DNA from 3 places in the Streptomyces sp. NPDC048483 genome. Region 2 is predicted to be linked to each of the others. Evidence: riboswitches for the same ligand, from Rfam matches in the RefSeq annotation. Region 2 holds a riboswitch; each other region holds the start of a gene.
What was found. A riboswitch is a leader RNA that binds a small molecule or an ion and turns the genes downstream of it on or off. The one in region 2 is predicted to bind cobalamin.
Positions count from the first base shown of each region.

Region 1 (9,816 bases), on a different contig from region 2:
TCCCCGGGGCGCGCCTCGGCGCCCCATGCCTCGGTCTCCTGCTGCAGGGCCGCCGCCAGCACAAACGGTTTGAATGCCGATCCGGCCGGAACGGCGGAGGTGTCGGCGTTGTTGCTGAAGTGCTTGGTCGCATCCGCGCCGCCGTACAGCGCGACGATCGCCCCGTCCTTCGGACGCACCGAGGCCGCACCGAATTCCACGAATGTGTCGGTCGTGCGCTTCTTCGCATCGATGGTCTTCTTGCGGACGCTGGTGACCGCCTTTTCCAGACGCTGGGTGAGCGTTTTGTCGAAGGTGGTGTGAATGCGATAGCTGCCGCGCGCCAGATCCTTGTCGGTCAGCCCGGTGCTGCTCTTGATGAACTTGTTGGCGACATCGACGAGATACCCGGTCTGGCCGGCCTGGCTGGTGGGCTTCGCCAGTGCGCGCGGCTCCGGGAACTTCGTGTACCTGGCCCGCTGTTCCCTGCTCATCTTGCCGGTGGCGACCTCCCGGTCGAGAATCCACCGCCAGCGCTCCACGGCCCGCTGGTGATTGGCCTTGCTCAGCGTCGGGTCGTACTGCTCCGCACCCTTGAGCAGGGCGGCCAGCAGCGCTCCCTGGCTCGGGTTCAGCCGTTCGGCGTCGATGCCGTAATAGGCGTGCGCGGCTGCCTGGATGCCGTTCGAACTCCGGCCGAACCAGCTGGTGTTGAGATATCCGCGCAGAATATCCCGCTTGGACTTCTCGTTGTTCACCTTCAGCGAGATGATGAATTCCCTCGCCTTACGCGTGACCGTCTGGTCCTGCGAAAGATAGGTGTTCTTCACATACTGCTGGGTGATGGTGGAGCCGCCCTGGGTCTCCCCGCCGGAGACCATGTTCACCAGCGCCCGGCCGATTCCCTTGAGGGAGACACCGGAATCGCTGTAGAAGGTGGCGTTCTCGGCCGCGATCACGGCGTTCTCGACGGAATCCGGCACCTTGTCCAGGCTGACGTTCTGCCGGTTGACGGCGCCGACGCTGACCATCTGGCTGCCGTCCGCCCAGTAGTAGAGGGAGGCTTCCTGGGCGGCCAGTTCGTTCTCGTTGGGGATGTCGACGGTGAGGTAGACGAGGGCGAACAGCGCCGCCAGGCCCGCGATGCCGGCCCCGAACGTGCCGAGCAGCAGCTTCCATGACGGCAGCCAGCGGCGCAGACCCTCTCGCCCCTGTCGCGGATAGTCGATGATCCGGCGACGCGGCTTCCACGACGGCAGCCGACGGCGCAGCCCCGCTCGGCCCTGCCGCAGATGGTCGACGATCCGGCGACGCGGTCGGCGACGCCCCCTGTTCCCCTTCATACTTCCGTAGATAGTACGGAAGCCGCGCCGGTTGCCGTTCCGGCCGCCCGCTAACCGAATGCTCATAATCGGCGGGCGGCCGGTGGCCGGATCTGCTAGAAGTCGTCGTCGAAGGAGACCGAGCCCTCCACGGCGACCTGGTAGGCCGAGGCCCGGCGCTCGAAGAAGTTGGTCAGCTCCTGGACGTTCTGCAGCTCCATGAAGGAGAACGGGTTCTCCGAGCCGTAGACGGGCGCGAAGCCGAGGCGCTGCAGGCGCTGGTCGGCGACGCACTGGAGGTACTCGCGCATCGACTCGGTGTTCATGCCCGGCAGACCCTCGCCGCACAGGTCGCGGCCGAACTGCAGCTCCGCCTCGACGGCCTCCTGGAGCATCTCGGTGACCTGCTGCTCCAGCTTGTCGTCGAAGAGGCCGGGCTCCTCCTCGCGGACCGTGTCCACCACCGAGAACGCGAATTCCATGTGCATGGACTCGTCGCGGAAGACCCAGTTGGTGCCGGTGGCGAGCCCGTGCAGCAGACCGCGCGAGCGGAACCAGTAGACGTAGGCGAACGCGCCGTAGAAGAACAGCCCCTCGATGCAGGCCGCGAAGCAGATCAGGTTCAGCAGGAAGCGGCGGCGGTCGGCCCTGGACTCCAGGCGGTCGATGCTCTCGACCGAGTCCATCCACTTGAAGCAGAATTCGGCCTTCTCCCGGATGGACGGGATGCTCTCCACGGCCGTGAAGGCGGCGGCGCGGTCGTCCGGGTCGGGGAGATAGGTGTCCAGCAGCGTCAGATAGAACTGGACGTGCACGGCCTCCTCGAAGAGCTGACGGCTCAGATACAGCCGCGCCTCGGGGGAGTTGATGTGCTTGTAGAGGGTCAGCACGAGGTTGTTGGAGACGATCGAGTCACCGGTCGCGAAGAACGCGACCAGCCGGCCGATCATGTGCTGCTCGCCCGGCGAGAGCTTGGCGAGGTCGGCGACGTCGGAGTGGAGGTCGACCTCCTCCACGGTCCAGGTGTTCTTGATCGCGTCGCGGTAGCGGTCGTAGAAGTCCGGGTACCGCATGGGACGCAGCGTCAGCTCGAAGCCCGGGTCGAGGAGGTTCTTCTTGCCGGTGGTGGCGGTGTGCGCGGCGGAGGCGTTGGGGGTCTCGGTGGTCATTACTGGCAGGCCTCGCAGGACTCGGGGTTTTCCAGGGAGCAGGCGACCGCCTCGGGGTCGGCCACCGGCAGCTGGGCGGGGATGGATGCGGCGCGCGCGGACTGGGCGATCCGGGTCGCCGGCCGCGACCGCAGGTAGTACGTCGTCTTGATGCCGCGCTTCCAGGCGTAGGCGTACATCGAGCTGAGCTTGCCGATGGTCGGCGACGCCATGAAGAGGTTCAGCGACTGGCTCTGGTCGAGGTACGGCGTACGGGCCGCGGCCATGTCGATCAGCGCGCGCTGCGGGATCTCCCAGGCCGTGCGGTACAGCGCCCGGATCTCCTCGGGGATCCAATTGACGTCCTGCACGGAGCCGTTGGCCTCGCGCAGCGCGTCACGGGTGCGCGCGTCCCACAGGCCCAGCGCCTTGAGCTCCTCGATCAGATACGCGTTGACCTGCAGGAACTCACCCGACAGGGTCTCGCGCTTGAAGAGGTTGGAGACCTGCGGCTCGATGCACTCGTACACGCCCGCGATGGAGGCGATGGTGGCGGTCGGCGCGATGGCCAGGAGGAGGGAGTTGCGCATCCCGGTCTTCGCGATACGGGCGCGCAGCGCGGCCCAGCGGTCGGCCCAGCGGGGCTCGGCGTCCGGGTAGTGGTCCGGGTGCAGCACCCCGCGGGCGGTGCGGGTCGCGGACCAGGCCGGGTGCGGGCCCTGCCGCTCGGCGAGGTCGGCGGACGCCTCGTACGCGGCGAGCATGATCCGCTCGGAGATACGGGTGGACAGCTCCGTCGCCTCGGGCGAGTCGAAGGGCAGCCGCAGCCGGAAGAAGACGTCCTGCAGGCCCATCAGGCCCAGACCGACCGGGCGCCAGCGGGCGTTGGACGTCCCGGCCTGCTCGGTCGGGTAGAAGTTGATGTCCACGACGCGGTCGAGGAAGGTGACGGCGGTGCGGACGGTCGCGTCCAGCCGCTCCCAGTCCATCTCACCGTTCTCACCCAGGTGCGCCGCCAGGTTCACCGACCCCAGGTTGCAGACCGCGGTCTCCCCGTCGTCCGTCACCTCCAGGATCTCCGTGCACAGGTTGGAGGAGTGCACGACCTTGCCGGGCTCGGCGGTCTGGTTGGCGGTGCGGTTGGCGGCGTCCTTGAACGTCATCCAGCCGTTGCCGGTCTGCGCCAGGGTGCGCATCATCCGCGAGTACAGCAGCCGGGCCGGGATCTGCTTGAGCGCCCGGCCGTCGGCCTCGGCCTTGCGGTACGCGGCGTCGAACTCCTCGCCCCACAGGTCCACCAGCTCCGGGACGTCCGACGGCGAGAACAGCGACCAGTCGGCGTCCGCCTCCACGCGGCGCATGAACTCGTCCGGGATCCAGTGCGCGATGTTCAGGTTGTGCGTACGGCGGGCCTCCTCACCGGTGTTGTCACGCAGCTCCAGGAACTCCTCGATGTCGGCGTGCCAGGTCTCCAGATAGACACAGGCCGCGCCCTTGCGCCGGCCGCCCTGGTTGACCGCCGCGACCGAGGCGTCCAGCGTGCGCAGGAACGGCACGATGCCGTTGGAGTGACCGTTGGTGCCCCGGATCAGCGACCCCCGTGCGCGGATCCGGGAGTAGGAGAGACCGATGCCGCCGGCGTGCTTGGACAGCCGCGCCACCTGGTGGTAGCGGTCGTAGATCGAGTCCAGCTCGTCCAGCGGCGAGTCCAGCAGATAGCACGAGGACATCTGCGGGTGCCGGGTGCCGGAGTTGAAGAGGGTGGGGGAGGACGGCAGGTAGGACAGCGTGCTGGTCAGGCGGTACAGCTCCGCGACATCCGCCAGCGCCCGCGTGGAGTCGTCCTCGGCGAGGCCGCAGGCCACCCGGAGCAGGAAGTGCTGGGGCGTCTCGATGACCTGACGGGTGGTGGGGTGCCGCAACAGGTAGCGGGAGTGCAGGGTACGCAGCCCGAAGTACCCGAAGCGGTCGTCGGCGCCGTCGCGGAGGGAGTTCTCGACGAGAGCGTCCAGCTGCTCCGCATGGGTCCGTACGAACTCCGCGGTGCGGTCGGCGATCAGGCCCTCGCGGTGGCCGGCCTCGACGGAGGCGGAGAAGGCGACCGCCCCCTGTCCGGCCGCCTCCTCCGCGATGGCGAGGGTGAGCAGGCGCGCGGCGAGCCGGGAGTACTGCGGCTCGTCACCGATCAGACCGGCCGCGGCGTCGATGGCCAGGGCGCGCAACTCGGCCTCGTCCGAACCCGGGTGGCGGCCGCGCAGCGCGGCGGCGGCCACCTTGCCGGGGTCGGTCGCGGTCAGGTCCGCGGTCAGCTCGGTCAGCGTGCGCAGCAGCGCGACGCCGGGCCTGTCCTGGCCCCGCCCGGCGGAGGTGTCAGGCGTGGCCACCGCAGGCTGCACGACCTCGGCGTCTGACGCGGGCTCCGTTGGCGCGATGGTCACGTGATGCTCTCCCTCACTCGGCGGGGACCGGGAGGGAGAGGCGCGACGGGCGCTCGCGGGCGTGCGGCACCCCGTGACGGTCAGGGGCGCGCGGGCACACCGCGCGGCGTCCACCGGCCCAACCCTCGGGGCCCGGACGTATCGACGTCCGCACCGATGGCGGTGCGGGCGTACCGTCGGCAGGTCCTCGGACTTCACGGGCGCGCGAGATGGCCGTAGGGCCATGGGGACGCGCTCTCACACCGTTGCGGGACAGTTCCGGATTCCCACCGGATTCCCCTGCGGCGACAGCGAGCACGAGCATACATCTTGTGTTGCTCCCCGCACGCACCCCCACATCTTGTGTCGCTGCCTCATACCTTCCCCATACCACTCCCACAGGTGTGCGAACGGCCATCGGCCGTGGCGGGGCCCGGAATCGTTGCTCAGGCCGGCTCGCGGGTGAAGGCCCACAGCGTGACATCCGGTATCGGCTGCCAGTCCCGCTCCTCGGCGCGCGTGAATCCCAGACGGCGGTAGAGCCGCTGGGCGGGCAGCAGATGCTGCTGACTGGAGAGCACCACCGCCCGCAGCCCCAGCCCGCGGGCGCGCTCCGTACAGGCCGTCACCAACGCCTCCCCGATACCTTGTCCGCGCCCCTCGGCCCGCACCGCCAGCATCCGGAACTCCCCCTCCCCGGGCCCCGCCAGCTCCGCATACGGACTCCCGTACGCGGCGAATGTCACGGCCCCCAGCACCGCCCCGCCCGTCCCCTCCACCGCCACCAGTACCTCGGCGTGCTCCGCCCGGTGCGCGACCTTCCGCAGCTCGGCGATGTACGGATCGCTCTCCCCGAACGTCAGCAGCCCATCGGCGAGATAGACCTCCACCAGGAGGTCCCCTATTGCGGCGAACTCGGCCGGGCGCGCGGGCCTGATCGTGATGTCCATGCAGTGCAGTGTGCCGGGCGGGTCTGACAATCGGGCAGGTGCGAGAGTGATCTCCGAGTGATCGAGCGGTGGCTGTCAGTGGCCTCGGCTATCGTCGGTTTACGTTCCCCGCTCCGCCCGATCGACGAAGGAGAAGGCATGAGCGCGCTCGCTGACCGGCCGCACATCATGGACACCGAGCACTTCGAAGAGGCCGCCCGGATACTCAGCCGCTTGGAGGAAGGCGCGCGGTTGGAATTTATCGACGGGAAGGTCAGGAGCAAGCCCATGCCGGACGGGGACCACGGGCTGATCATTGAGTGGCTGATGCGTGTCTGCATGCAGTCGCGCCCCGAACTGTGGCTCTACGACCAGGGGCTCAAGGTGGAGCCATACCGCAAGGGCCGCGCCCGCCCGGATGGCTCGCTCGCCCCCACTGGCTCCTTCGGAGGCCAGGGCGAATGGGCAGACCCCGACCCGGTGCTGCTGGCTGTCGAGGTGACCTCACACGACTCCGACACCGAACGGCGCGACAGGGTGGAGAAGCCCCGTGCGTACGCGGAGACCGGTATTCCGCTCTATCTGCTGATCGACCGGCAAGCCTGCCAGGTCTCCGTCTACAGCGAGCCCGACGGTGCCCGTTACGAGAACGTCCATACCGTGCCGTTCGGCAAGACGCTCCATTTGCCGGATCCCGTGGACATCACCCTCGAAACCGAGGCCCTCAAGGACTGGGTGAACTAAACGAGCCACGCCGCAGCAAGCAAACGGGCCGTCGCACCCCCAAAAGGGATGCGACGGCCCGTAGCCGTAGGCCGCCCGCAGCCTCAATGCCCCGCCGGCGCCCCCGCCGCAGCTGCCGGCAGATCGGCCGTGACACCCTCGTCACCGGCATCCGCCGTGTAGTCGGAGGCGCTGGTCTCGTCGATGCCCTCCGGCGCCTTGGCGGCCTTCAGGGCGAAGGTCAGCACGACCGTGACCACGACGTTCAGTACGAACGCGGTCAGGCCGATGTAGCCGATCTCACCGATGCCCGGGATCTCGGCGGACGAGCCGCCGAAGTGCTTCTGGGTGGGGCTGGCCACCCCGTACGCCGCGAGCGTGCCGTAGAGCATGCCGACCGCCCAGCCGGCCAGCAGCGCCCAGCGGTGGAACCAGCGGGTGAACAGGCCGCCGACCAGGGAGGGCATGGTCTGCAGGATCCAGATGCCGCCCAGCAGCTGGAAGTTGATGGCGACGGTCTTGTCCATGGTGAGGACGAAGACCAGTGCGCCCACCTTCACCAGCAGCGACACCAGCTTGGCGACCTTGTGTTCCTGCTCCGCGGTCGCGTCCGGCTTCAGGAAGTCCTTGTAGACGTTGCGGGTGAAGAGGTTGGCCGCGGCGATCGACATGATGGCCGCCGGTACGAGCGCACCGATGCCGATCGCGGCGAAGGCGACGCCGGAGAACCAGCTCGGGAACATGTCCTCGAACAGCTGCGGAATCGCCAGCTGGGGGTTGCCCTGGATGTCCGTACCGGCCTTGATCGCCATGAAGCCGAGCAGCGCCAGGAAGCCCAGCATCAGGGAGTACAGCGGCAGGATCGTGGTGTTGCGGCGGATCACATTGCGGCTGCGCGAGGACAGCGTCGCGGTGATCGAGTGCGGGTACATGAACAGCGCCAGCGCGGAGCCCAGCGCCAGGGTGGCGTACGCCCACTGGGCGTTGGGCCCGCTCGTCAGCTCGCCGCGCGGTTTGCCAGGGACGGCGCCGGGCTCGGCGAACGCCTTGCCCGCCGCGTTGAAGATGTGGTCGAAACCGCCCAGCTTGATGGGGATGTAGATGATCGCCACGACGATGACCAGGTAGATCAGGCCGTCCTTGACGAACGCGATCAGGGCGGGCGCCCGCAGACCGGAGGAGTAGGTGTACGCGGCCAGCACCGCGAAGGCGATCAGCAGCGGCAGGTCCTTGACGAACCAGTTGGTGTTCTCGCCGCCGCCGACACCCATCACGTCCAGGACGGCCTGAATGCCGACCAGCTGGAGCGCGATGTACGGCATCGTGGCGAGGATGCCGGTGAGCGCCACCGCCAGCGACAGCCCCTTGGAGCCGAAGCGGCCGCGCACGAAGTCGGAGGTGGTGACGTACCCGTGCTTGTGCGAGACCGACCAGAGCCGCGGGAGGAAGGTGAAGATCAGCGGGTAGACGAGGATCGTGTAGGGGACGGCGAAGAAGCCGGCGGCGCCCGCCGAGTAGATCGCCGCCGGGACGGCCACGAAGGTGTAGGCGGTGTAGAGGTCACCGCCGAGCAGGAACCAGGTGACCCAGGTGCCGAAGCTGCGCCCGCCCAGGCCCCATTCGTCGAGGCTGGCGGACTGTTCGGCCTTGCGCCAGCGGGCGGCAAAGAAGCCCATGACCGTCACGGCGACGAAGAAGAAGACGAAGACGGCCAGCGCGACGCCGTTGACGCCGTGCGCCGGGGCGGCCGCGAGGCCGACGGAGGAGATGGCGGCGCTCACTTGGCCACACCCCCCTTGCGGGCGCGCTGCTCACGCTGCACCAGCTTGTACGCGGTCATGGTCATCGCGGTGGAGATCAGCACCCACAGCATCTGGTACCAGTAAAAGAACGGGATCCCGATGAGCGTCGGCTCGATCCTGGCGTACGAACTCACCCACAGCATCGCCACGAACGGCGCGATCAGACACACCCCGGCCACCACGCGGGTGGGCGTGACGATCCGTCTGCGCTCCGGGGCTGTGGCAGCCGGCTCTGGCTCTGACATGGAGGGGCTCCGTCCGTGGCATTTTCTCCTGGGTAACCGGCTGGAAATCTAAGCCAGGGGCGTGGGACGCGTCACTAGGTGTCCGTATATCGGTATGGCATACGTGAGTTACGGACCAGGGCAAACGGGGACGGTGGCGCCTTCGGGACCTCAGTCCGCGGGGCGGCGGAGCCGGGCGACGAATTTGTAGCGGTCGCCGCGGTAGACCGAGCGCACCCATTCCACCGGCTGACCCTGGGCGTCGAGGGAGTGCCGCGAGAGCATCAGCATCGGCAGGCCGACGTCCGTGCCCAGCAGGCCGGCCTCGCGCGGGGTGGCCAGCGAGGTCTCGATGGTCTCCTCGGCCTCCGCCAGGCGGACGTCGTAGACCTCGGCCAGCGCGGTGTAGAGCGAGGTGTATTTGACGAGGTTGCGGCGGAGGGCGGGGAACCGCTTGGCCGAGAGATGGGTGATCTCGATGGCCATCGGCTCGCCGCTGGCCAGCCGCAGCCGCTCGATGCGCAGCACCCGGCCGCCGGTGGTGATGTCCAGCAGCCCGGCGAGGCGGTCGTCGGCGGTGACATAGCCGATGTCCAGCAGCTGAGAAGTCGGCTCCAGCCCCTGGGCGCGCATGTCCTCGGTGTAGGAGGTCAGTTGCAGCGCCTGGGAGACCTTGGGCTTGGCCACGAAGGTGCCCTTGCCCTGGATGCGCTCCAGGCGGCCCTCGACGACGAGCTCCTGGAGGGCCTGACGGACCGTCGTACGGGAGGTGTCGAACTCCGCGGCCAGGGTGCGCTCGGGCGGTACCGGGGTGCCGGGCGGCAGCGTCTCGGTGATCTCCAGCAAGTGCCGCTTGAGGCGGTAGTACTTGGGCACCCGCGCGGTCCGTGCGCCGCCGCCGCTCTCGCCGCTGCCCCCGTCGGTCTCCATGACCCGCCTCTCCGACTCCTGTCGTGCTGCCGTCACCGGCTCCTCCGTACGTAGCGGCTCACATCGTGGCACGAGTGGACTTCCCGTGCTCCCTCGCAGGTCCCGGCCCGCCAGATGTCGGTCCGGTAACGGACCTGACAGCGACTCTTATACACCCTTGACACCCCAAAAGGTCTAGGCCAAGCTGCGGGCGCTGGTCTAAACCATTAAAGACCACACCCGGCCTTTAGGGGAGAGCGCAATGAAGCGTGGGCTCATAGCGGCGACGGCGGTCGCGGGAATGCTGGTGAGTGTCGCTGCCTGTGGGTCAAGCGGCGACAAGGCGGGCGCAGATGGTTTCAA
Region 1 is NZ_JBEZJZ010000004.1:85,107-94,922, forward strand. It holds gene AB0D04_RS03475 (transglycosylase domain-containing protein) at 1-1,322, opposite strand, end outside; gene AB0D04_RS03480 (ribonucleotide-diphosphate reductase subunit beta) at 1,418-2,470, opposite strand; gene AB0D04_RS03485 (ribonucleoside-diphosphate reductase subunit alpha) at 2,470-4,887, opposite strand; cobalamin riboswitch at 5,048-5,208, opposite strand; gene AB0D04_RS03490 (N-acetyltransferase) at 5,313-5,816, opposite strand; gene AB0D04_RS03495 (Uma2 family endonuclease) at 5,955-6,539, shown strand; gene mctP (monocarboxylate uptake permease MctP) at 6,623-8,299, opposite strand; gene AB0D04_RS03505 (DUF3311 domain-containing protein) at 8,296-8,565, opposite strand; gene AB0D04_RS03510 (GntR family transcriptional regulator) at 8,716-9,474, opposite strand; gene AB0D04_RS03515 (extracellular solute-binding protein) at 9,755-9,816, shown strand, end outside.
Region 1: linked by a shared signal. The riboswitch ahead of AB0D04_RS03485 (ribonucleoside-diphosphate reductase subunit alpha) and the one ahead of AB0D04_RS15865 (CbtB-domain containing protein) in region 2 are both predicted to bind cobalamin.

Region 2 (9,816 bases):
TGACCACTGACTTGGCGGCGAGGGCGGCCAGCGCGGTGTGGACGCCCTGTGGGGTCAGCGGGCCGCCGGCGCAGACGGACCGCGCGGACTCCTCGTCGAAGGTCCCGCGGAAAACGGACAGCCGCGCCCACAGCAGGCGCTCGAGCGGCTCGCAGAGCTCGTGGCTCCAGCCGATGGCGGTGCGCAGGGTGCGGTGGCGCGGGGGCCGGGCCGGGCTGTCGCCGTCGAGGGCGTCGAAGCGGGAGTTGAGCCGTTCGGCGACGCGGGCGGCGGTGCTGTGGGCCAGTTGGGCACCGGCGAGCTCCAGGGCGAGCGGGATGCCTTCGAGGCGGTGGCAGATGGCGGCGGCGGCCGTGGCGTTCGCCGGGTCGGTGAGCCGGATGCCGGGGGCCGCCACCCCTGCCCGCTCGCTGAGCAGGGCCAGCGCGTCGCTGTCGCCCTCCACCGGCAGCGGTGCGATCTCGGTGACCCACTCGCCGACCACATCCAGCGGCTGCCGACTGGTGATCAGTACGGCGACCAGCGGCGCGGCCGTCAGCAGATCGCCGATCAGATCCCGGCAGGCGTCGACGAGATGCTCGCAGGAGTCCAGCACCAGCAGCATCCGTTTGTCGGAGAGCCAGTCACACAGTGCCGCCACGGGCATCCGTGCCGTGTGGTCGGAGAGCCCTACGGCATCGCAGACGGTGGCCGGCAGCAGCCGGTCGCCCTGCAGGGGCCACAGGTCGGTCCAGCGCACCCCGTCCGGATGGCGCGGCACCGCGGCGCTCGCGGCCCGCATCGCGATCCGGGTCTTGCCGACGCCGCCGGGGCCGGTGAGGGTGATCAGCCGGTGCTGCGCCAACTCGATGTTGAGTCGGCGCAGTTCGTCCCTACGCCCGACGAAACTGGTGGATTCTTCGGGAATGTTGCTCGCCACTGGCTCAGTTTGCCAGTCCGCTGCGCTTTGCCTGAGCCGACATCTTCGGGTTTCCCTCCGTGGGGGGGGCGCCGTTTCGCTGCGGTTTGCCTTGGCCCCACGTTGTCGGCATTCCCGCCGTGGGGGTTTGTCGCCGTCGCGCCTGCGGCGGGCGTGGTGTTGTCGGGTGCGGTGACGGCCCTACACGGCTTCGCCGCTACGGTCCGTCCCCTCCCGTGGGTGGGTGGTGAGAGGCCGGTGGGGGCGTGCGTGGTGCCTCCAGTGCCCCATGACTGGGTCCACGGACTGCACTTGACCACGGACGTACACCCCCACCGGTCTCCACCACCCCCAACGGGGAGGGGCCGGGCCGCAGGACGGAGTCCGGAGGCCCGGCGCCGCAGCCGAACAGCCCCGCGCAAGCGGTACCGCCCGCCGCTGGGGGGACCTCCCACGCCCTTTGGGCAGTGGGGGAGCAACGGAGAGAAACCCCTACGGCGGGAAAGCCGAAGACGTGGGGCCAAGGCAAAGCGCAGCGGAGACGTGTCCGAGCAGGTCCAGGAACCGGTCCTGGTGGGCGGCGAGTTCGTGCTCCGTGTAGAGGGCGGGATTGGCGTCGTGGTCGATCCGCAGGCCGTCGTCGGTGCGGGAGTGCAGGGTGAGGGTCAGGTCGTCGACGGCACCCGCGGAGAGGTGGTGGATCTCGGAGGGCGCCCCGGCGAAGGCGGGCGCGTCGTCGCAGAGCAGGAGGTTGACCTGGGGGCCGACCAGCGGGCATCCGGTGCTGGCCAGGCCGAGGTCGTGGCGGAGGTCCTCGTGGCGGTAGCGCTGGTGGCGGCGGGCGGCGCGGATGCCGACGACGACCTGGCGGGTGAGTTCGGCGAAGGTCGCCTCCGGGGGCGCGGCCAGGCGCAGCGGCAGGACATTGCGTACGGTGCCGGGGACGCGGAGCGCGGCGGCGCCCATCCGGCCGCGCAACGGGAGGCCGAGGACGACCTCGGGGCTGCGGGTGGCCTGCGCGACGTACCACGCCTGGGTGGCGATGAGGACGTCGGGCCAGGTGGCGCGGACGGCGCCGGCCAGCGCGTCGATCCGTTCGGTGAGTTCGGTGCCGAGCCAGGCGGTGGTGCGCAGCGCGGTGCGCGAGGCGGGGGCGGTGCGGCCGGCGAGGGTGGGGGCCTCGAGGCGGCCGGCGAGGGTGTGGCGCCAGTGGGTGCGGTCGGTGTCGTACGCCTCGCTCGCCCGGTACGCGGCCTCCTCGGCGGCGAGGTCCGCGAAGCGTCCGAAGGGGCTGGGCCCGGCCTCCTGGCCCGCGGCGAGGGTGGTGTAGGTATCGGCGACGCGGCGGATGACGAGCGCGCGGCCGTAGCCGTCGAGGGCGATGTGGTGGACCCGCTGGTACCAGAGCCAGCGGCGGTCGCCGACCCGGAACAGGGCGTTGCGGAAGAGCGGTCCGGCGGCGAGGTCGAAGGGGCGGGCGAGGTCGTCGCGCATCCAGGCGCCGGCCACCGCGTCGGGATCGCCCAGGTCGAGGAGGTCCGCGGCATGGAGCGCGAAGCCGTGTCCCGGTGGCTCGATCGCGAGCGGGAACTGCCGTGGCCCGTCGGGCGTTTCCTCGATACGTACGCGCAGCGCATCGGTCTCGCCGACGGTCCGGTGCAGCGCCTCGGCGAAGAGCACCGGGTCGAGCGGGCCGCGGATCTCGGTGCAGGCCGCGGTGTTGTGGGCCGGGCTGTCCGGGTCGCGGGCCTGCGCGTGCCACAGGGCCAGTTGGGCGGCGGTGAGCGGAGCGGAGAGGGGGCGCGGCATGACGGGGCCTTTCGCGGGGACGGGAGGCGAGGGGTGCGGGGACGGGCCGCTCAGGCGTACTGCGTCGCGCCGCCGTCGACGTAAAGGTCGTGCATGGTGATGTGGCGGGCGCGGTCCGAGACGAGAAAGGCGACGGCCTCGGCGATGTCGAGGGGTTCGGCGATCCGGCCGAGGGGGGTGTCGAGGTGCGGGGGCTGGAGGTCCCCGTAGGTGCAGCCGGGCGATACGACGTTGCAGCGCACGCCGCTGCCCGCCAGTTCCAGGCCGAGGGATTTGGTGAAGAGGGTGGCGGCCGCCTTGGAGGCGGCGTAGGCAGCCAGTCCGGACCGCGGTACGCCCGCCGCATGGGAGCCCACGGTGATGATGCTGCCGGACCGGCGGGCGGTCATGCCGCGGGCCACGGCGCGGGAGAGCCGGAAGACGCCGGTGGTGTTGACGGCGAAGGTGTCGTCCCAGTCCTGGTCGGTGAGGTCGACGACGGACGCGGTCCGCAGCACACCGGCCACATTGACGAGGATGTCCAGGGGGCCGACGGTGCGTTCGGCCTCGTCCACCAGGCCGTCGACGGCGGCGCGGTCGGTGATGTCCACGGCGCGGGCGGTGATCCGCGCGCGCCCGTACGCGGCCTCCAGGGCTGCTATGCCGTCGGCGTCCCGGTCGACGGCGATCACCCGCGCGCCCTCCTCGGCCAGCAGCCGCGCCACGGCCTCGCCGATGCCCCGTCCGGCGCCGGTGACCAGCGCCGTCCGCCCGGAAAGCTCGGAATCCCACACGCCACAATCCCCTCGCCTCGATTTACTTAGGCAAGCCTAACCTAATATGCGGCGCGGGTCTCCTCCCCCTCGATCCCCTCCTGAGCTTCCCTGGGAACCTCCCCCTGCGCCTTCACCAGCGCCTCCCCCGCATTCGTCCGGAAAGGGAGAACGGACGGCCCCGCGCGCCGCCGCCCTCGCCGGCCATGGCGGCGGCGCCGGTCACAGTGGCGTCCGGTCTGCCACCGGCCCCGTACCCGCCACCGACCTGCCCATCACGGCGTGACAATGGGGAAGTTGGGGTCCGGCTCGACGAGCAGCCCGAGGAGTTCGTTCAGCGCCCCGGTCTCGCCCTCCTGGGCGACGTCGGCCGCACCCCGGCCCGCAATGAGGTCGAGCAGCTGCGGCTTGGTGAGGGTGAGGGTCAGGTCCGGGTGGCACTTGGCGGAGGCGTTCGGGGGGCCGGGGGAACTGAGGTAGGTGAGCGCCCCGTTGGAGAGCGTGAGATGCCAGGTGCGGTCCTCGTCGGCGAGGTACCAGTCGAAGGAGCGGTCGGCCGCCCAGGCGCGGGGGCCGTCGATGCGGATGGCGAGCGAGTCGAGGAGCTGGTCGACGGTCAGCGCCCTGGCCATCTCGGGGTTGGCGGTGTCCACCCGGACCTCGGCCAGGGTGCCGCGCAGCTCCATGGCGCCGGTCAGATAGAAGTTGCGCCAGGTGCCGTTCTCGCAGCCGTGGCCCAGCCGGTCGTAGACGATGGCCAGTTCCTGGCGGGCGGCGGTGTGGCCGGGGTCGGCGAAGACGGCGTGGTTGAGGAGGGTGGCGGCGAAGCGGAGGTCGCCGTCCGCCGCGTACCGCCGGCCGGTCTCGACCGTGGCGTCCACGCCGCCCAGGGCCTCGACGTACCGCTTGGCCTGCTCGACGGGCGGGTGTTCCCACAGGTGCGCGGGGTTGCCGTCGAACCAGCCCATGTAGCGCTGGTAGACCGCCTTGACGTTGTGGCTGAGCGAGCCGTAGTAGCCGTGGCCGGACCAGGCCCGCTCGAGGCTCGGCGGCAACCGCAGCTCCTCGGCGATCTCGGCGCCGGTCAGGCCCTGGTTGAGCAGCCGCAGCGTCTGGTCGTGCAGATACGCGTACAGATCACGCTGGTTCGCCAGCAGGCTGCGGATCCGGTCGTTGCCCCAGGTCGGCCAGTGGTGCGAGGCGAAAGCGATCTCCGCGTCCGCGCCGAACAGGTCGAGCGCCTCGTTGAGGTAGCGCGCCCAGTTGCGGGCGTCGCGGACGACCGCACCGCGCAGGGTCAGGATGTTGTGCATGGTGTGGGTGGCGTTCTCGGCCGTGCACAGCGCCTGGTGGGCGGGGAAGTAGAAGTTCATCTCCGCCGGGGCCTCGGTTCCCGGAGTGAGCTGGAAGACGATACGGACCCCGTCGACGATCTCCTCCTGGCCGGTACGGGTGATGTCCACGGTCGGCGGGATGAGGGTGGGGGTGCCGGTGGACATGGTGGCGCCGAGACCGCAGCCGATCTGGCCGGCCGGGCCCTTGGGGAGCTCCGAGCCGTACATGTAGACCGCGCGCCGGGACATCGCCGTACCCGCGTAGACGTTCTCGCTGATCGCATGCTCCAGGAAGCCGGCGGGCGCGAGGACCGGCACGGTGTTGTGTCCGTGCGGCAGGACGCCGCGCCCGCCGCCGAAGTGATCCATGTGCGAGTGGGTGTAGATCAGCCCGGAGACCGGCCGGTCACCGCGGTGGTTGCGGTAGAGCTCGAGTGCGGCGGCAGCGGTCTCGGCGGAGATGAGCGGGTCGATGACGAGGACGCCCTGGTCACCCTCGACCAGCGTCATGTTGGACAGGTCCAGACCACGGACCTGATAGATACCGTCCGTGACCTCGTACAGGCCCTGTCGGCTGACCAGCCTGCCCTGCCGCCACAGGCTCTCGTTCGCGGTGTCGGGGCAGTTTCCGGCCAGGAAGCTGTACGCCTCGGCGTCCCAGGCCACGCGCCCGTCCGCCGTGGCGACCTGGGGCGGGTAGAGGGCGGCGATGAAGCCCCGGTCGGCATCGGCGAAGTCTGCGTGGTCGTCGACGGGCGGAACAGTCACCGGGCACCCCCTCTCCGAGCGGACGGGACGGCGGGACGGTCGTCCGGCGGGTCACGACCCACACCATCGATTTAACCCAATTTGGCCGCATACCGCATAAGCGGGCGTGTCCGCCGGCCCCGCCCGGCCCGGCGCCCGCCCCCCCGGGCGCCCGCCCGGGCGTCACACCGGCTCGGCCTCGATCAAGGAGAAGCGGTTGGGCCGGGGAAGCGGCGTGACGGACCGCAGCGCAAAGCCCGCGCCCTGGCACAGGCGCTCGAAGTCCTCCCGGGTGCGCTCCCGGCCCCCGACGTTGACCAGCATGTTCAGGTCGGAGATGTAGACGACGCCCGCGGTCGCGGGGTCCACGACGGGCGGCAGCACCGGCTCGATGATCAGCAGCCGGCCGTCGTCGGGGGTGACCCGGCGGCAGTGACGGAGGATGTCCGCGCACTGCTCGTCGTTCCAGTCGTGGAGCACGCTCTTGAGGAGATACAGGTCGGCGCCGTCGGGGGCGGTGCTGAAGAAGTCCCCGTTGACCAGGGAGCAGCGGCCGTCCAGCCCGTTCCGCGCCAGGGTGTCGGGGGCCTGGGCGAGGCCCTCTCCGAGGTCGAAGAGTATGCCGCGCAGCGCGGGATGCGCGGTCAGGATCGCGGCGAGCAGCGTGCCGTCGCCGCCCCCGATGTCGGCCACGGTCGCGAAACGGCCGAAATCGAAGGCCGCCGGGACCAGCGCCGCCGTATCGCGGGTGGCCTGCCCCATCGCGGCATGGAACAGGGCGGCGAGTTCCGGCCGTTCGGTGAGATGACCGAAGAAGTCGCTGCCGAAGACCGCGTCGAAGGCCGGCTCGCCGGTCCGCACACTGTCGTCCAGGCGCTCCCACGAGCGGAGCATGGCGGGCTCGGTGAACATCCGGACGAAGGAGTACAGCGAGTCGGGCCCCTCGCTGCGCAACAGGGCGCCGGCCGGGGTGACGGCGAACCGCCCCGGGGCGCTCTCGGCGAGCAGCCCCAGCCCGGCCAGTGCCCGCAGTAAGCGGCCCATCGCCTGGGGCCGGGCCGCGCACTTGGCCGCCAGTTCGTCCGCCGTGGACACGCCGTCGCCGATCAGATCGACGACACCGAGGCGGGCGGCGGCGCCCACGGCGTACGACGCCATGGCGCCGTAAGCGATCCGGGTCACTACCTCGCGGGCCTCGTCCACGGGCCGGTTCTCACGGGACATGGGGAACACCTCTCTGTTCAACGGCATTACGGGCAGGGCCCCTTGTGTTACGGGCAGGGTCACGGAGGGCACAACAACGCCTGTGGCGTGGCGGCCGCCCGTTCACCCACTCCCACCCCGGTTAGGCGACCCTAAATTCTTTTGGATCACCGGGGCAACGCCCCCTGCGATCCGCCGTACGACGCGACCCCGCCGGATCCCTCCGGCCCGTTGCGACATCACCCCTGGGAGAGGAGGGACGCCCCATGCCCCCCGACGACGACCGCCAACCCGGCCACCGCGCCAGGCGGTTCCGGCGGATCGCCGCCTGGCTGCTGCTGACCGCCGCACTCGGCGGCCTGGGCGCCGGTATCGCGCTCGGGCAGGGCCTGCCGATCGCGGGTGGGCTGGTGCTGGCCGGGATCTCCGGGCATCTCCTGGCCCCGGACGGCCGCCGGCCCACCCACCCCCGGTGAGGGCGGACGGGCCGGCGTTCTGTCACACGCCCCGACGGGGGCATGCCTCATGTTGTGCGGCGGCTCCTTGCGGCCGCACCGATGCACATCGCCCCCAGCAGGAACGTGAGGGCTCCGATGACGATGTTGTTCCAGATCACGCCCGCGTCCGGGCCACTGCCGACGATCCAGGGCGCCACGATCAGCCAGACGCCCATGGCGCACATCGCGCCGCTCAGGCCGTACATGCGGTCCGGGGTGACGGTGAACCCGATCGCCAGCAGGGAAATGGCGATGCCGAAGATCAGGTTGTGGGTCAACAGAGCGGGCTGTGAGGCCGCGTAGTGGACGATCCACGGCGACGCTGCGCAGTACAGGCCGACAAGGAACACCGGTCCGTCCACGAGGATCACGTCACGCCCGCCGAGCACACGCTCGTATCGCTCCTGCATCTCGGTCACATCGGGGTGACCTGCGAGATCGCCCCTGTGGTGTGAGACGTCGGCCATCCGACTCGCCTCCTTCACTCTGCGAAGCCTGGCCGTCTCGCGGCATAGGAACCGCGCTCCTTTATTCTGCGCTTATGTCGCCTTTATGTGTAGATGAGGGACGGGTCGAGTTTGCGGGCCCGACCGTCAGCCCTGCGGCAGCGCCCGCCCCAGCCCCAGGTTCCAGCGCCCGCCCCGGCCGCTGAGCTCGGTCACGGTGAGCGGCGGTACATCCAGCCGCCAGAACGCTTCCTCGGGCAGCCGCAGGGCGGCCACCACGGCGGCGCGCACGACATCCACCTCCACCACCGCGACGATGCGGCCGGAGGTCGCGGCCAGCCGCGTGAGCCAGTCCTCCGTCCGTCCGCAGAGCGCGCGCAGCGACTCCCCGCCGTGTCCCGCGAAGCCGGGGTCCGACAGCCAGGCGGACACCGCCTCGGCCTCGGCCGCTGCCACCTCGGCCAGGGGCCGCCCCCGCCAGCGGCCCATCGCACAGCCCGGCGGCCCCGGCTCGGGCGCGGGATCCGTCGGCAGCCCGAGTTCCTCGGCCGTACGGCGGCACCGGGCCGAGGGCGAGACGACAACCCGCCCCGCGGACGGCAGGTTTCCGGCCACGGCGCGGGCCCGCCGCAGACCGGCCTCGCTCAGCGGCCCGTCATCGTCGAAACGCACCTCGCGCTGCGCATCGCCGGCCGCCGGTGAGATCAACATCACTCGAGTTGTCATGCCCTCTGCTCTCAATCCGCATATACCACGCCAACAGCCGCCAAAGGAAAAGGAGTTGTCCGGAAAACGCGCCCCTCCTTGCCCCTCTCCGCCCCCTCTATGACCTTGGCCCGCCGGTCGGTTCGCGGTACCTTCCCGATGATATTGACGACGACATGACGGAAGCCGGTGGGATCCCGGCGCGGTCGCGCCACTGTATGTCCGGTTTTGACGCAGCCCCAGGGGGCCGGGACCGGGCGAGCCAGACCCGGCATGTCGTTAGCACTCCCGCAACTAGGGACGCGAGTTCCCCCTACCAGGAGGTCCCCTGCCATGGCTCAGACCATCGCACCCCCGGCCACCGGCACCATCACCCCGGCCCCGCTCCCCCTCAAGGCGATTGCCCCCTGGGCGCTGTTCGTCGGCGTCCTGATGCTCGTTCTGCTGTACTTCGTCGGCGCCGAGCAGGGCGCCACGTCGCTGCTCTCCGGTACGGACGTCCACGAGTGGGTCCACGACGGACGCCACCTGCTCGGCTTCCCCTGCCACTGATCGGGCGCCCTTCCATGAACTCCGTCACCATCAGAAATCTCCTGGTGCGCGGCATGCTCGCCGGTCTGGCAGCCGGTGCACTCGCCCTCGTCGTCGCCTATCTTCTGGGCGAGCCGCACGTGGACGCCGCCATCGGGTTCGAGGAAAGCCACAGCCACAGCCACGGCCACGGCCACGAGGAGGTGGAGGTCGTCAGCCGCGCGATGCAGTCCACGGCGGGCCTGGCGACCGGTGTGCTGGTCTACGGCGTGGCGCTGGGCGGGATCGCCGCCCTGGTCTTCTGCTTCGCGCTGGGCCGGATCGGCCGCTTCAACGCCCGTACCACCGCCGCACTGCTGTCCGGCGCGGCGCTGGTGGTCTACCTCGTACCGTTCCTGAAGTACCCGGCCAACCCGCCGGCCGTCGGTAACCCTGACACCATCGGCCAGCGCACCGCCCTGTACTTCCTGATGATGCTGCTGGGCATCCTGCTGGCCGTCGGCGCGACGATCCTCGGCCGGCGCCTGGTTCCCCGGCTGGGCACGTGGTACGCCACGGTGGCAGGCGGCACCGCGTTTGTGGTCGCCGTCGGCATCGCGTATGCCTTCCTGCCGTCCTACGACAATGTGCCGCACGGATTCCCCGGCACGCTGCTCTGGGAGTTCCGGCTGTCGACGCTCGCCGTCCAGGCGGTGCTGTGGGCCGGCTTCGGCCTGCTCTTCGGCCATCTCGCGGAGCGTGTCGTCGCACCGGCCCGCGAGGCCGTGGCCGCCGAGGCGGCGCCTGTGGCGACCTGACGGTCATCTCAAGGGGCCCGCGACGTCTTCGGCGTCGCGGGCCCTGCCGTATTCAGGACAGGCCGGGAATGCCGTCCAGGTGGGGCAGGTCATGGTC
Region 2 is NZ_JBEZJZ010000025.1:19,042-28,857, forward strand. It holds gene AB0D04_RS15825 (NB-ARC domain-containing protein) at 1-919, opposite strand, end outside; gene AB0D04_RS15830 (condensation domain-containing protein) at 1,391-2,707, opposite strand; gene AB0D04_RS15835 (SDR family NAD(P)-dependent oxidoreductase) at 2,758-3,480, opposite strand; gene AB0D04_RS15840 (alkyl sulfatase dimerization domain-containing protein) at 3,735-5,561, opposite strand; gene AB0D04_RS15845 (methyltransferase) at 5,724-6,764, opposite strand; gene AB0D04_RS15850 (hypothetical protein) at 7,010-7,219, shown strand; gene AB0D04_RS15855 (SPW repeat protein) at 7,267-7,707, opposite strand; gene AB0D04_RS15860 (histidine phosphatase family protein) at 7,834-8,397, opposite strand; cobalamin riboswitch at 8,513-8,680, shown strand; gene AB0D04_RS15865 (CbtB-domain containing protein) at 8,725-8,943, shown strand; gene AB0D04_RS15870 (CbtA family protein) at 8,958-9,719, shown strand; gene ribA (GTP cyclohydrolase II) at 9,772-9,816, opposite strand, start outside.

Region 3 (9,816 bases), on a different contig from region 2:
CCCCTTCGCGGCGGTGCCGATGGAGGCAATGAAGCCGGCGAGCTGGTCGGGCGCGTCCGGGCCCCCGGGCACGCACCGGCCCCGCGAGGCGCCGGCCAGCCACTGGAGGGCGAAGGTGTCGCAGCCGGACCTGCCCATCGCCAGCGTCAGGACCGGGACCTCGGGGGCGCCCTTGAGGAGCCCGGTGAGCGTCTTCTCCACGCCCGCCGCGCGCTCGGGCCCGGCGCCGTCGTCCTGGTCGAGGATGAGCACAATGGCGTTGCTGGTGCCCTTGGCCGCCTTCATCGTGCGGACGGCGGCGGTGAGCGCCTCCTCCATCGCGGCGCCGTGGTCGACCAGTTCGCCGGCCTCGATCCTCTTCAGGGCGGCCTTGCCCGGGGCCGGGCCGGCGGTGCCGAGCGGGACGGCGAGCGGGCCGGTCCGGTGTACCGCGTCGGGGTCGTCGGGATGCTTACGGTCCGGGAAGGTCCACAGCCCGTACGTGTGGCGGGGGCCCACCATCTCCAGGGCCCGGCGCGCGGCACCGATCGCGACCGGGAGCCTGCCGCCGTCCGCCATGGAGGTGGAGGTGTCCATCAGGATCAGCAACTGGCTGGACCTCTGGGCCTTGTTGTAGCCGTCCAGCACCTTGGACACCTGGTCCGCGGCCGCCTTGAAGGGGACGACGGCGGCCTGGGGATCGGTCTCCGCGCGGCTGTCGAGCAGCGGGGAGCCGGGCGCCGGCTGCGGCATGCCGTCCTTTCCGGGCACCCCGCGATAGCCCTGCGCGGTGAGGGTGCGCCCGCCGCCCTCGGGGTCGCGCAGCCACTGGGCGAAGCGGTCGACCGCGGCCTCACGGACGGCGGCATCGGCGGCGCCGCGCCAGCCGACCCGGATCAGGGGGTGGTCGAGGGCCGGCACGTTCCTGGGGTAGTAGGCGGCGTAGCGCTCGCCTTGGGGGAGCGGGGAGGCCAGGGCCGGGCAACTGCCGGTGGCGCGGCCGAGGTTGTAGTCGGCGAGGGACTTCTCGGAGACCAGGGGCGCGGACTTCGCGGCGTTACCGGAACCGGTCCCGGCTCCGCTGCCGGAGCCGATTGCGCCGGGGCCGGAGCCGTTCGTGTCGGGGCGCAGCGAGCACAGCAACTCGGCGCTGCCCGCGTACTGGCTGCCGGGCGCGGAGAGCCGGCTCTCCGCGCTGTCGGCGAGCGAGGGGTCGGGGCCGGGCGTGCCCGAGGGGCGGATGGCGGAGCCGTCGTGGGCGAGGTAGAGGCCGATGGTGTGCAGCAGGCCGGTGCCGGACAGGACGGGGCTGGGCCGCAGGAGTCTGAGGTTGCGGTGCTTGGCGTCGGTCCCGGTGAGCAGGTCCTGCCAGGAGGCGCTGCGGGATTCGACGTCGTCCAGCCGCTTCTTGGACGGGATGCCGACGACCAGGGGGCTGTAGGCGACCGGGCGGGTGTAGTGCAGGGTCGCCGGGGATCCGGTGGCGGGCATCCGGCGGCGGGCCTCGTCGTAGTCGGCGGTGGATTCGGGGATCCACAGATCGGGCTGCGGGCCCGGCCGGTAGAGGGGGTCGGTGCCCTTGTCGTCCTGACTGCCCTTGCCGGTGCCCTGCGCCTCGCCCTGCCAGCGGTCGGCGGCGGCGAAGCCCCGGTCGATCTGGTCCTTGGCGGCGGAGTAGACGGTGATCTGGGCGCGCCGGCAGCCGTCGGGGTAGTCGCCCTCGCCGTCCAGGGGGCGGGTGTTGGCGTCGGACATCTCGTAGGCGAAGGCGGCCAGGCGCAGTGCGGGTTCGGCCTCGGGGGCGGTGAGCAGCCGCAGTTCGAGGGCGGGCGGGCAGGGCGGGGGGTTGCCGTCGAGGTTCAGCAGGACGACGCCCGCGGTGGCCGGTACGAAGATGATTGCCAGGACGAGGAGGATCCTGAGCCAGTGCCGGCGGGATCCGGGCCGGTTCCGGGGGGAGCCGGTCCGCCGCGGGGAAGTGAACCAGCGGGGTAACCAGGGGCGCCACCGGACGAGCGGGAGGCGCAGCCGTCGCCGGAGGTACCTCGGCGCGTGCAGGGAGTTGAGCCGGCGGCGCAGGCGGATGCGCAGCGGGGTGGGGGCCGGGGCCGGGAGCCCGGTGGCGAAGGACAGGATGACGTCGTCGACGGTGTTCTGCTTCGCCGAGAGGGGCTGCCAGACATCGCCCATCGGGGTCTGCTCGTCGGTGAGTTTCTCGCGCAGCGCCTGGACCAGGTCCTCGAAGGTGACGAACTGCCTGCCCGGGATGCCGTGTTCGAGGACGTGCACCAGGGCGCGGGTGAAGACGCTGCCGCCGGCCGGCTCCTCGCCGCTGAAGATACGGCGGTTGGGCTGCGCCGCCATCAGCAGCGACATGGGCTTGCGGCTGGAGTGGAAGGCTTCGCCGGCGTTGCCGGAGAAGCAGCACTCCAGAACGATCACGATCCGGTCGGCCCGCGCGTTGTCGAGGTAATCCAGCACCGTGCCGTCCCAGGAGACGGTCTTGTGGCCTCCTTTCGACGTACCGACCATCAGCTGCAGATCGCCGCCGTCCGAGCCGACCCACCCATGGCCGGAGAAGTACACCAGCAGCAGCCCGTGCGCCTCACCGGTGACGGCGTTCAGCGCTTCTTCCACCTCCCAGGGCTCCTGGGTCCGGCAGATGCGGATCTCGTCCTCGGTGAACAGGTCGGTGCCGGGGGCGGTCAGGACGCGCTTGAGGGCCTCGGCGTTGTCCTTCACCGCGGGCAGCGGGCGCACGTGGTCGTAGTCGCCGACACAGATCAGCAGCGCCCGGTTGATCTTGCCCCGTGCGTCGTATTCGGACATCCGCTCAGTCCTCGGCGGTGCTGCCGCCCTCGGCGCCGCCGAGCTCGCGCAGTCCGCCGTCCCCTTCGCCGACCCGGACGGAGGGCCGCTCGCCGGTGGCGCGCTCCTCCTTGCGCCGCCGCAGCCACTCCTGGAGGGCGATGGTCAGGCTCTTGGTGATCTCGGCGGCGACCGCGCCGACGACGACCAGGACCAGGTCGTCCACGCCGATGGCCATGTCGGCGGGTCCGGACTCGTCCGCATCCTCGCTCCCGCCCGCCGGCCGCGCACGCTGTGTCCACTCGTGCCGCCGCTGGGCCAGCCAGGGTTCCCGTTCCAGCCAGGCCCGCAGATCCGCGGCGTCCTGCGCCGGATTGTTGGTGCCCGCGATCCTGATACGGATCTCTTGACCGCTCTCATGACGGTCGGCGCTGTTCGGCATCCCCCGGCCCCCTTCCGGCGGGCACCATCGCCCACCGTGTCCCAGATAGTGACGTGCCCAGAGGGCCGGAGGCAACCGTCTGTGACGCGGCGGCCACCCTGTGGCCCGCGCCACAGCCCCTGTCACAGGGCTGCGTCGCAGGTCAAGGGTGAGTTGACGGGCATTCGCGGGGCGTGGTGGACTGCCCGGGCCATTCGGCGACAGATGAGGAAGTCCGGTGAGAATCCGGCGCGGTCCCGCCACTGTCACCGGGGAGCGCTCCTCCAGCGACGGCCACGGCCCGCCGCGCGGATGCCCGAACGGGCCGCCGCGTACGGGCTGGAAGGCCGGGGGCGGCGCCGATCCGGGAGCCAGGAGACTCTCGTCGCCGTCACGTCGAGCCAGGGCGCGGACCCTGAGTGAGGACATATCGCCATGCCCGGCCGCCGTTCGAGATGCCCGCGCCCTGCCGTCGCCGTGTTCCTCCGAGGCCTGACGGCGGCCTGATCCGATGCGCGGCGAACACGCGGGATATGCGTGCGGCGCGGCCCTCGGCTTTCTCGGCGACCTGATCGCGGCGGATCCCCGGCGCGGCCATCCGGTGGCCGCCTTCGGCCGGGCCGCGGGCGCGCTCGAGCGCCGGCTGTGGCGCGACCACCGCGGATACGGTGCGGCGCACGCGGTGGTGTGCGCGGGCGGCGCGGCGGCCGGTGCCGCGCTCCTGCAGCGCGCCGTACGCGGCCGGCCCGGGGCACCGGCCGCCCTGACCGCGGCCACCGTCTGGGCGGTCCTCGGCGGTACCTCGCTCGGCCGGGAGGCGCGGGCCGTCGGCGGCGCCCTGACGGCGGGTGACCTGGACGTGGCGCGGGAGCGGCTGCCGCATCTGTGCGGCCGCGATCCGCAGGCGCTGGACGGGCCGCAGATGGCCCGCGCGGTGGTGGAGTCGGTCGCCGAGAACACCTCGGACGCGGTGGTGGGCGCCCTGGTGTGGGGTGCGCTGGGCGGTGTGCCCGGCCTGGTGGCGTTCCGTGCCGTCAACACCCTGGATGCGATGGTCGGTCATAAATCGCCGCGCTACCGCCGGTTCGGCTGGGCGGCGGCCCGCCTCGACGATGTGGCCGGCTGGCCCGGATCGCGGCTGACCGCCGCGCTGACCGTGCTCGCGGGCCCGGACCGGCGCGGTGCGCTGCGGGCCTGGCGGGCCGATGGCGGCGCGCACCCGAGCCCCAATGCGGGCCCGGTGGAGGCCTCGTTCGCGGGCGCGCTCGGCGTACGGCTGGGCGGCACCCTGGCGTACGGCGGCCGCATCGAGCACCGCCCGGTGCTCAACGGCGGGGCGCGGCCGGTGGCGGCGGACGACATCGAGCGGGCGGTGCGGCTCTCGCGCCGGGTGAGTGTGCTGGCACTGGCGGCGACGGTCGCCGGACGGACGGCGGTGGGCGCGATACGGCGCAGGAGCAAGAGCGGGAGGAAGCCCCGGTGAACGGGCGGTTCAAGGCATCCGGCACGGCGGTCGGCGGTGGCCTGCTGGTCGCCGGTACGACGTCCGACGCGGGCAAGAGCGTGGTGACGGCGGGCATCTGCCGCTGGCTGGCGCGGCAGGGCGTCAAGGTCGCGCCCTTCAAGGCGCAGAACATGTCCCTCAACTCCTTTGTGACGCGCGAGGGGGCGGAGATCGGGCGGGCGCAGGCGATGCAGGCGGCCGCGGCGCGGGTGGAGCCGACCGCGCTGATGAACCCCGTCCTGCTCAAGCCGGGCAGCGACCGCAGCAGCCAGGTGGTGCTCCTGGGCAAGGCGGTGGGTGAGCTGAGTGCGCGCGGCTACCACGCGGGGCGGCAGGAGCAGCTGCTCGGCACGGTGACCGACTGCCTGGCCGAACTCCGCCGTACCCACGACGCGGTGATCTGCGAGGGCGCCGGCAGCCCCGCCGAGATCAATCTCCGCCGCAGCGACATCGTGAACATGGGCATCGCACGGGCCGCCCGGATCCCGGTCGTGGTGGTCGGCGACATCGACCGCGGCGGCGTCTTCGCCTCCTTCTTCGGGACCACGGCACTGCTGTCCAAGGAGGATCAGGAGCTGGTGGCGGGGTATCTCGTCAACAAGTTCCGGGGCGATGTGACGCTGCTGGAGCCCGGGTTGGAGATGATGAAGCAGCTGACCGGGCGGCCGACGCTGGGCGTGCTGCCGTACGCGCACGGGCTCGGCATCGACGAGGAGGACGGGCTGCGGGTGTCGCTGCGCGGGGCGGTGCGCGAGTCGGTGGTCGCGCCGCCCGTCGGCGCGGATGTGCTGCGGGTCGCCGTGTGTGCCGTACCGCTGATGTCCAACTTCACGGATGTGGACGCGCTGGCGGCCGAACCGGGCGTGGTGGTGCGCTTCGTGGACCGCGCCGAGGAGCTGGCGGACGCGGACCTGGTGGTGCTGCCCGGCACCCGGGGGACCGTCCGCGCGCTGCAGTGGCTGCGCAAGCGCGGCCTGGCGGACGCGATCGCCCGGCGGGCCGCCGAGGGGCGCCCGGTGCTGGGCATCTGCGGCGGCTTCCAGATGCTGGGCGAGCACATCGAGGACGAGGTCGAGTCGCGGGCGGGTGCGGTCGAGGGGCTGGGCCTGCTGCCGGTCCGGGTGCGGTTCGCGCACGAGAAGACCTTGCGGCGGCCTGTCGGCGAGGCACTGGGCGAGCCGGTGGAGGGGTACGAGATCCACCACGGCGTGGCCCAGGTGTCCGACGGCGACGAAGCGTTCCTGGACGGCTGCCGGGCCGGGGCCGTCTGGGGCACACACTGGCACGGCTCGCTGGAGAGCGACGGCTTCCGGCGGGCGTTCCTGCGCCGGGTGGCGGCCGATGCGGGCCGGGCGTTCGTCCCGGCCCCGGACACCAGCTTCGGCGCGCTGCGCGAGGAGCAGCTGGACCGGCTCGGCGATCTGATCGAGGAGCATGCGGATACGGACGCGCTGCTGCGGCTGATCGAGAAGGGGGTGCCGGCGGGGCTGCCGTTCGTGCCTCCGGGGGCGCCCCGCCCTGTTGACGCGTCCGACCACAGCACTTCCCTTGAAGGAGGGGCCACCACATGAGCACCCGGTACCCGTTCACCGCCGTCGTCGGCATGGCCGACCTGCGGCTGGCGTTGCTGCTCAACGCCGTCAGCCCGGCGGTGGGCGGTGTCCTCGTCCGCGGCGAGAAAGGCACCGCCAAGAGCACCGCGGTGCGGGCGCTGGCGGACCTGCTGCCCGAGGTGCCGGTCGTGGCGGGCTGCCGCTTCAGCTGCGACCCCGCCGCGCCCGACGAGCGGTGCCCGGACGGACCGCACGGGACCGGGCCGGCCGGGTCCCGGCCGGCCCGTATGGTCGAACTGCCGGTGGGCGCCTCCGAGGACCGGCTCGTCGGCGCCCTCGACATCGAGCGGGCGCTGGCCGAGGGCGTCAAGGCCTTCGAACCGGGACTGCTCGCGGATGCGCACCGCGGCATCCTGTACGTCGACGAGGTCAATCTGCTCCACGACCACCTGATCGACCTGCTGCTCGACGCCGCCGCCATGGGCGCCTCCTATGTGGAGCGCGAGGGCGTCTCGGTACGCCACGCCGCCCGTTTCCTCCTGGTCGGCACCATGAATCCCGAAGAGGGCGAGCTGCGGCCGCAGTTGCTGGACCGGTTCGGGCTGACCGTCGAGGTGGCGGCCTCGCGGGAGCCGGAGCAGCGGGTGGAGGTCGTCCGGCGCAGGCTGGCGTTCGACGACGATCCGGCCGCCTTCGCGGCGCGCTGGGCGCACGAGGAGGCGCAGCTGCGGGAGCGGATCGTGGCGGCGCGGGCGCTGCTGCCGTCCGTCCGGCTCGGCGATGCGGCACTGCGGCAGATCGCCGCGACCTGCGCCGAGTTCGAGGTGGACGGGATGCGGGCGGACATCGTGATGGCGCGGACGGCGACGGCGCTGGCCGCGTGGGCGGGGCGGACGGAGGTGCTCTCGGAGGACGTACGGCAGGCGGCGCTGCTGGCGCTGCCGCACCGCAGGCGCCGTAATCCGTTCGACGCGCCCGGTCTGGACGAGGACAAACTGGACGAGACGCTGGAGGAGTTCGGCGGGGCGGACGGCGAGGACGACCCGGAGCCGGAGGGGCCGGACGACGGGCCCGAGGGTCCCGGCGGCGGGCCGGACGGGCCCGGTGGGGTGCCGCCGCAGGACCGGGGGGAGCAGGGGCCGCAGGAGCAGTCGCCGCCCGCCGGGCCGGAGGCGGCGGGCGGCGACGAGCCGGGCCCCGTCCCCGAGCAGCGCCCCACCGAGCAGCCCGCCGAGCAGCCCAGCACGGCACCCGGTGCGCAACAGGCCGCCGTGAGTGCCGCCGACCCCTTCCGTACGCGTCGGCTGGACGTGCCGGGTCTGGGCGAGGGTGCCGACGGCCGGCGCTCGCGGGCCCGTACCGCCCATGGCCGTACCACCGGGTCCCGGCGCCCCCGGGGCACCCTCGGCAAGCTGCACCTGGCGGCGACCGTGCACGCCGCGGCGCCGCATCAGCGGGCGCGCGGCCGTAGCGGGCGGGGGCTGGTGGTGCGCCGGGACGATCTGCGCGAGGCGGTACGCGAGGGGCGGGAGGGCAATCTGGTCCTGTTCGTCGTGGACGCGTCCGGTTCGATGGCGGCACGCAAGCGGATGAGCGCGGTCAAGGGCGCGGTGCTGTCGCTGCTGCTGGACGCCTACCAGCGGCGCGACAAGATCGGCATGATCACGTTCCGGGGGAAGGACGCCGAGCTGGCGCTGCCCCCGACGTCGTCGGTCGAGGCGGGCGCGACGCGGCTGGAGCAGCTGCCGACGGGGGGCCGTACGCCGCTGTCGGAGGGGCTGCTGCGGGCCCATGAGGTGCTGCGGGTGGAGCGGATGCGGGACGCGTCGCGGCGGCCGCTGGTCGTGGTCGTGACGGACGGGCGGGCCACCGGCGGGCCCGAGCCGCTCGTCCGGGCCCGGCGCGCGGCCCGGCTGCTGGCCGCCGAGGGCACCGCCTCCGTCGTCGTGAACTGCGAGGCCGGGCCCGTGCGGCTGGGTCTGGCGGCCGAGTTGGCACGGGAGCTCCAGGGCATGACCGTCACGCTCGACGAGCTGCGCGCGGACAGCGTCTCCGCGCTCGTACACACCGTTCAAGGCAATCGGAGGGCCGCGTAATGCCACAGGGACAACCGTCCGTCGTACCGGACGACGGACTCACCACCCGCCAGCGCCGTAACCGCCCGCTGGTCCTGGTCCACACGGGCATCGGCAAGGGCAAGTCCACCGCCGCCTTCGGGCTGGCGATGCGGGCGTGGAACCAGAACTGGCCGGTCGGTGTTTTCCAGTTTGTGAAGTCGGCGAAGTGGAAGGTCGGTGAGGAGCGGGCGCTGAAGGTGCTCGGCGACTCCGGCGAGGGCGGGAGTGTCACCTGGCACAAGATGGGCGAGGGCTGGTCGTGGGTGCAGCGCGACTCCCAGTTCAGCAACGAAGAGGCGGCGCGCGAGGGCTGGGAACAGGTCAAGCGCGATCTCGCCGCCGAGACCTACAAGCTGTACGTCCTCGACGAGTTCGCCTACCCGATGCACTGGGGCTGGGTGGACACCGACGAGGTGATCTCGGTACTGCGCGACCGCCCCGGCGGCCAGCATGTCGTCATCACCGGCCGCAACGCCCCGCAGGCGCTGTGCGACTTCGCCGACCTGGTCACCGACATGTCGAAGGTCAAGCATCCGATGGACGCGGGTCAGAAGGGGCAGCGGGGTATCGAGTGGTGAGCCGGCGGGGTTTCGAGTGGTGAGAAAGGTGAGAAGGGTGTGCGCAGCATGAGCACCGGCGCGATCCCCCGGCTGGTGATCGCCGCGCCGTCCTCCGGTGCGGGCAAGACGACGGTGGCCACGGGCCTGATGGCGGCGTTCGCCGAGGCGGGCCTCGCGGTCTCGCCGCACAAGGTGGGACCCGACTACATCGACCCGGGCTACCACTCCCTGGCCACCGGCCGCCCCGGCCGCAACCTGGACGCCTATCTGTGCGGCACGGACCGGATCGCGCCGCTGTTCCTGCACGGCGCGGCGGGCGCGGACCTGGCCGTCGTCGAGGGCGTGATGGGGCTGTTCGACGGCGCCTCGGGCAGGGGCGAGCTGTCCTCGACCGCCCAGGTGGCGAAGCTGCTGCGGGCACCGGTGGTGCTGGTGGTGGACGCCTCGTCGCAGTCCCGGTCGGTGGCCGCCCTGGTGCACGGCTTCGCGTCGTGGGACCCGGAGGTACGGCTGGCCGGGGTGATCCTCAACAAGGTCGGCTCGGACCGCCACGAGGAGCTGCTGCGCGAGGCGATGGGCTCGTCCGGGGTTCCGGTGCTGGGGGCGCTGCGGCGCACCCAGCAGGCCCGGACACCGTCCCGGCATCTGGGCCTGGTGCCGGTCGCCGAGCGCCGGGCCGAGGCGGTGGAGTCGGTGCGGGAGCTGGCCGCGCGGGTGCGCGAGGGCTGCGACCTCGAGGCGCTGCTGGCGCTGGCGCGCGGGGTGCCGGAGCTGACGGACGCGCCCTGGGATCCGGTCGCGGAGGTGGCCGCCCGCAGCACCGGCGCAAGGCCGCTGATAGCCGTCGCCGGCGGCGCCGCCTTCACCTTCTCGT
Region 3 is NZ_JBEZJZ010000159.1:3,501-13,316, reverse strand. It holds gene AB0D04_RS39830 (caspase family protein) at 1-2,808, opposite strand, end outside; gene AB0D04_RS39825 (hypothetical protein) at 2,813-3,229, opposite strand; cobalamin riboswitch at 3,434-3,590, shown strand; gene AB0D04_RS39820 (cobalamin biosynthesis protein) at 3,720-4,691, shown strand; gene AB0D04_RS39815 (cobyric acid synthase) at 4,688-6,283, shown strand; gene AB0D04_RS39810 (putative cobaltochelatase) at 6,280-8,361, shown strand; gene cobO (cob(I)yrinic acid a,c-diamide adenosyltransferase) at 8,361-8,960, shown strand; gene AB0D04_RS39800 (cobyrinate a,c-diamide synthase) at 9,009-9,816, shown strand, end outside.
Region 3: linked by a shared signal. The riboswitch ahead of AB0D04_RS39820 (cobalamin biosynthesis protein) and the one ahead of AB0D04_RS15865 (CbtB-domain containing protein) in region 2 are both predicted to bind cobalamin.